DNA from 2 places in the Paenibacillus sp. cl6col genome. Region 2 is predicted to be linked to the other one. Evidence: a T-box and tRNA genes for the amino acid it is inferred to sense, from the RefSeq annotation. Region 2 holds a T-box; the other holds one or more tRNA genes.

Region 1 (3,144 bases), on a different contig from region 2:
AACCTCTTTCCAATTCCCTGTTCTTCCACTATAATGATAATCATTATCAATTATAGATAGAATCAATAAAACTACCATCCCTGAAATCTGGGATTTAATATACGGAAAACGGAGAAGTTAGAGGCTTGAGGAGAACAAATACATATGAGCATCCAGCCGCAGAGAGCTCATCTGGCATTTGTTATCAAGATTCAGCATCGCATGACTGGGAAATCGTGAGAGTATCGATAGGCTAGCTGAAGAAATATAGTAAAATGAAGGATATGCTGTCTTCCCTAAACGAAGATGATCATAAGTTCCCTGTTACCTGGGTACATAGTGTTTTACATAGAGTTTGGAGGATACCTACATGTGGATGATTTATGCTTTTGGTGCGGCGCTATTTGCAGGTTTAACTTCTATTCTTGCTAAAATCGGGATTCAGCGTACGGATTCCAATCTAGCTACCGCCCTTAGAACCGGAATTGTTGTCATTTTTGCGTGGACTATCGTGTTTGCAGGGAACTTACATACGAACCTGTTCGACATCAGCTCGCAGTCTCTCTTCTATCTCGTATTATCAGGACTGACGACCGGTGCTTCTTGGATCTTCTATTTCAGAGCGCTGCAGCTAGGCAATGTGAATGTCGTCGTTCCCATTGATAAATCAAGCACGATTATGACAATGCTTTTTGCAATTATCTTACTGGGGGAACCAGTTACCTTACTGAAAATCATCAGTATGGCGTTGATTGGAATTGGAACGTATATGATGATACAAAGAAAACAAGATGCTGGACAATCCTCTGACAAAAGCGGGAATTGGGTTTGGTATGCCGTACTATCCGCTCTTTTTGCAGCAATCACAGCAATCCTAGGCAAAGTCGGCATTGAAGATGTTGATTCCAATCTAGGCACCGCCATCCGAACAATCGTTGTACTGATCATGGCGTGGTTGATTGTATTCGCAACTAAGAAACAGGGCGGCATCAAAGAAATCGACAAAAAGAGTTGGATTTTCCTTGCCTTATCGGGTTTGGCCACCGGCATGTCCTGGCTGCTCTACTTCAAGGCACTGCAAGAAGGGCCCGCAAGTATCGTAGTCCCTATCGATAAATTAAGCATACTCGTGACGATTATCTTCGCTTACATTGTGTTTAAGGAAAAATTGTCTATGAAAGCTTTTGTCGGTCTCCTCCTGCTTGTTGGCGGAACCTTTATGCTTCTGTTATAACTACCACTTTCTGCGCACATGGTTAATTTGAATAATGGTAAGATGATTCAAGACTCCGGCTGTTTTTAGCCTGGAGTCTTTTCTCCTGTATCTAACTAGATATTGGATGACTGTCGACCTTGTACTAACGATCTCACTCGGATAGCCAAGATCGTGACTTCACCTATAATGGGGACACAAAAAAGGCCCGTAAATCATCATGCATCCGATTTACGAGCCTGTTCAAAGCTGCTATGATAAAACATCTTATCGAAGAATTACAGACAAATAAAAAAATCCTTAATGACGTAAGGATTCTGCTAATTAGAGTATGGTGCGGTCAAGAGGACTCGAACCTCCACGATATTGCTACCACTAGAACCTGAATCTAGCGCGTCTGCCAATTCCGCCATGACCGCATATAAGATGTTGCGTTTGAAACCGATAATAATTCGGAATCAGTAATCATTACTATACACGGTTGGAACCATTGTGTCAAGCACCGTCATAGCAAAAATGAAACGATTGTGATTAACGCATACAATCTGATGGGAAATTGATGATTATTAAAGGGTGAAACGTAAAAAAAACCCGCTGCCGAAAATCATCGACGACGGGTTATTAGATCATGTAAATATAAAAAAACCTCATAAGCATGAGGATTCACTGATGAAAGTATGGTGCGGTCGAGAGGACTCGAACCTCCACGATATTGCTACCACTAGAACCTGAATCTAGCGCGTCTGCCAATTCCGCCACGACCGCATATTTGATTACTTCCGATTGAGTCGCTAAGTTGTTTTCCTGGCGACAAGGAATATAATATCACGTCATTATAGGATCGTCAACACTTTTATAAACTTTTTGCAATGATATCTTCTTATTTCTGCTGCAAGGCAGCTGGCAGGTTTCCCTCCCCGCTGCCATGCAGTATTCCAGTATATCCGATCAAGTCTCAGGGACTGTTCTTGGCTCATCTGCAGGTTGAATCATATAGCTGCGACTCAGCTTCACAACACGCCGATTTCGCTTGCGAATCATGACATACTCATCATCCCATGCAACCACGAATCCTCGAACATCGTTCATCTCCAGTATGTCCCTAATGACTCTGACAAATGTTCCTTCCACTCGATAACGATCAAGCTCCGCTTCCTCCATCATCATGTACTTCACACCTCCGCTATGTACAACATGCAAGGCCTGCCATCATCAGCAGGCCCCACACATACGCATGCTTCATCTCAATAGCCCACATGTTCCTTCGTATCGTTCGTTTCAAACCAATAGTCCAATACCTTGGCAGACATGACACGCTTGTTAATATACGCAACTTGTTGCGCGGTAAATTTCCCTGTCCAGCCCACCTGCATCTGATCGCACAGCTTTACGATCGTCAGCAATTCTGACCAAGCGACATACCTTTTGTACCAGAAAAATTGAGGGTGTTCGATCATATACGGGTACAAATCATCGAATTCCGTGTGTTTGCATGCTAGTGCCCGTTCAAAATGGTTTTTAGCCTCCGTCACTTTTTCTTCCAAAAAGCGAGCCGTTCGTTCATCCACCATCTGCGTTGCCCCCTCTCACCATCTTATCTTTTATTATATGTCAAAGTGGTGAATGGAGAAAAGCAGACAATTCTTTTCATCAACTGAAACTAAATGGAGCTTTGAAGCGTCTAACTATATAAGAGGGTTATTTTTGCTTATTTTTTATTATTTACTGTTGATAACTAGTTCATAACGTCCAAATTGGCAATTGATTCAAATTCCGTATATAGGGTAATATGTTCTAGGCCCGTCGCGAGGCGGTAGAGGAGGATTTACGATGTGGCGATCTACTCGGCAACGCAGTATAACCATTGTACTGGCCGCAGTCATGATGACGTGGCTGCTTCAAGGATGCACCTCACAGGAGCACAGCATCCCCCCAATTGAAACGGATACACC
Region 2 (3,144 bases):
TCCCGCCCATTGCGGCATTGTATTCGTTTCACGGCGAGCTTTCATGCCCGTCTCTGGATCAACTGTGTTCACCCATTCGTCTACATTCGCAAGCGGAGATTCTCCAGTTCCTGATGGACGAATCTGATCGACATCCGGCAGTGTAAGCGGAAGTTCGGATTCCGGTACAGGCTTCATTGTTCCGTCTTCCAGATGAAGAATTGGAATCGGCTCTCCCCAGTAGCGTTGACGGCTGAACAACCAGTCGCGCAGGCGATACGTTACCTTGCCTTCGCCCTTGCCTTCAGCTTCAAGCCATTCAATCATGCGCGCCATTGCAGCCGCATTGTCCATTCCGTTCAGGAATTCTGAATTCACATGAGCTCCATCGCCGGAATATACTTCTTCCTGTACATTGCCGCCTTCAATAACTTCGATGATCGGCAGGTCAAATTGCTTCGCGAATTCCCAGTCGCGCTGATCATGTCCAGGAACAGCCATAATTGCACCTGTACCGTATCCAGCAAGCACATAATCCGCAATCCAGATTGGAAGCTTCGCTCCATTCGCCGGGTTCACCGCATAGCTGCCTGTGAATACACCCGTCTTATCCTTCGCCAAATCCGTACGCTCCAGATCGCTCTTGCGTGCCGCCTGCTCTTGATATGCCTTCACAGCAGCTTGCTGTTCAGCCGTCGTGATGCGTTCGACAAGCTCATGCTCAGGAGCCATGACACAGTAAGTTGCACCGAACAGCGTATCTGGACGAGTTGTAAAAACAACCAGTTCCTCTTCGTGACCGTCGATTACAAAGCGAACTTCAGCTCCCTTGGACTTCCCAATCCAATTGCGCTGCATGTCTTTCAAGCTCTCCGGCCAGTCAAGCTCATCCAGATCTTGCAGCAAACGCTCTGCATACTCCGTAATCTTCAATACCCACTGACGCATTGGCTTACGAATAACTGGGTGGTTACCACGCTCCGAACGGCCATCGATGACTTCCTCATTCGCAAGTACTGTACCGAGGGCTGGACACCAGTTAACAGGAACTTCTGCAACGTAAGCGAGTCCTCTCTTGTACAACTGAATAAAGATCCACTGCGTCCACTTGTAATATTCCGGATCAGTTGTGCTGAACTCACGATCCCAATCATAAGAGAAGCCCAAGGACTTGATCTGACGACGGAAGTTGTCGATATTCTTCACCGTGAATTCACGCGGATGCTGTCCCGTATCGATCGCATATTGCTCAGCTGGAAGGCCGAATGCGTCCCATGCCATCGGATGAAGGACATTGTATCCTTGCATGCGCTTGTAACGAGACATGATATCTGTAGCCGTATATCCTTCCGGGTGTCCTACATGAAGTCCGGCGCCAGATGGATATGGGAACATATCCAGTGCATAGAAATTTGGCTTGTTCTCATCTTCTGTCGTTGCAAATGTCTTATGTTCATCCCAATAGGATTGCCATTTCGGCTCGATCTGCTGCGGCACGTAACCGTGCGGCTGCTTCGCTTCTTGACTCATGCTTACTCCTCCTACGATGCCCAGACGGCTGCTCGCGCATGTCCGTCATACTTGTGGCAATGAATAAATGTGATTAAAAAAGCCTCCCATCCTTAGCGATAATCGCTAGGGACGAGAGGCATTATTCCCGTGGTACCACCCTAGTTAGCGGACAGCATGCTTTGCTATCCACTCCCTTTACACCATTAACGCTGGCAATACGTCGCAGCTTACCGCTCCTGATTCTGCTGCGCGACTCTGAGGTGAGTTCGCTTCTGCACCATCACCGGCTTGCACCAACCGCCGGCTCTCTGAAGATGGGACCTAAGGTACTATTCCTCTTCGAAGTCTTTCCATTCTACCTATTCAGCTTGAATATGATTATGATGCATCCAAATAGATGCAAGTAGCTATATCATAATGAAAAATTTTCTTATTGTCAATGATCGCCATGCAACTCCAAATCTTTCTTGTTCATTCGCCTTGAATTGAGAAAGTAACACCGAATTCTACATCTCACGACGGATCAATGTGCATATCACATGCATCTTCAGAAACTATGCACATCTATCTTTATGGCTTCACTGCAACAAAAAAGATTCGGCGCGACTCTTCGTCCGGCGACTGCCATTCAAAGTCCGCAAATTGCTCGACATGATCGAAACCAGCTTCTTTCAGCATACGTTCTAACCAGTCTGGATCATAGGCGCGTTCAACATGCTCCTCGTCAATACGCTCGTACAAGCCTCCAGACTGCTGACGAACGAACAAGGTCAGCTGGTGCTCAATCTCCTGGCGTTCTTCATCATAATCCGAAAACCAAATGTAAGAGATATCTTCATCATCATAGGCAAAAGGCTGGGTCTCCGCATAATGTTCGAATTGACGGACATGAAGCACATCGAACAAGAAAACGCCGCCAGATCTCAAGTTGTTATAGGTAGCTTGAAAAGCACGCTTCACGTCGCCCTCTTCTGTCACATAGTTCAAGCTGTCACAGAACGAAACGACGGCATCCGCTTCTCCAGGCATGGCCCAATCGCACATATCTTGATTCACCCAACGCACGTCGCCCTTCAGCGGTCCAGCCTCTATTCCCTTGCTGCTCGCAATTGACAGCATCGATTCTGAAATATCGATGCCGATTACATCATAACCGAGCTTCGCCAGTGGCAATGCCGTACTCCCGGTTCCACAGCCAAGGTCAACGATGGAACGAACCTGGCCGCTTCCAAATCGTTCCCAAGCCTGCCGAGCAAATGACACCCACTGGTCGTATGGCATGTCCTCCATTAAGCGGTCATAAACCTCCGCTACACGCCCATATGAAATCATCTATCTTCACTTCCCCTGCCGGAGGTTGTTCCCTCATTCCATCATTCGTAATGCATGTTGAACGAACGACTTAGCGTGCATTGTCGTTGCCGTACGAGCGAGCCTTATGTGCTTCACGCGCTTCGGCTTGTGCCGCCGACAGTGCCTTGTGAAGCTGTGCCGTATCCATTGCAGCAGCCGTTTCCGTCAATTCGGTCCAATTTCCATTTTGACGAATGAGACCTGCCTTCATCAAGCGGCCGATAGCACGCTTGAATGCTGACTTGCTAATGCCGAAGCGCTGCTTCACAATATCGGCAGGCGTCTCATCGGAATATGGCA

Evidence for each region. The T-box of region 2 lies ahead of leuS (leucine--tRNA ligase). A T-box ahead of a tRNA ligase gene usually reads a tRNA of that ligase, here a tRNA-Leu.
Region 1: it has a tRNA-Leu gene. The T-box ahead of leuS (leucine--tRNA ligase) is inferred to sense a tRNA for this amino acid. The anticodon was not compared.

What each region holds. Positions count from the first base shown of each region.
Region 1 is NZ_FNAZ01000005.1:297,941-301,084, reverse strand. Features, by position in the region: gene BLS15_RS15740 (EamA family transporter) at 350-1,213, shown strand; tRNA gene BLS15_RS15735 (tRNA-Leu) at 1,525-1,611, opposite strand; tRNA gene BLS15_RS15730 (tRNA-Leu) at 1,871-1,957, opposite strand; gene BLS15_RS15725 (hypothetical protein) at 2,141-2,356, opposite strand; gene BLS15_RS15720 (hypothetical protein) at 2,437-2,763, opposite strand; gene BLS15_RS15715 (hypothetical protein) at 3,023-3,144, shown strand, end outside.
Region 2 is NZ_FNAZ01000003.1:607,462-610,605, forward strand. Features, by position in the region: gene leuS (leucine--tRNA ligase) at 1-1,509, opposite strand, end outside; T-box leader at 1,614-1,843, opposite strand; gene BLS15_RS10780 (class I SAM-dependent DNA methyltransferase) at 2,062-2,823, opposite strand; gene BLS15_RS10785 (CvfB family protein) at 2,894-3,144, opposite strand, start outside.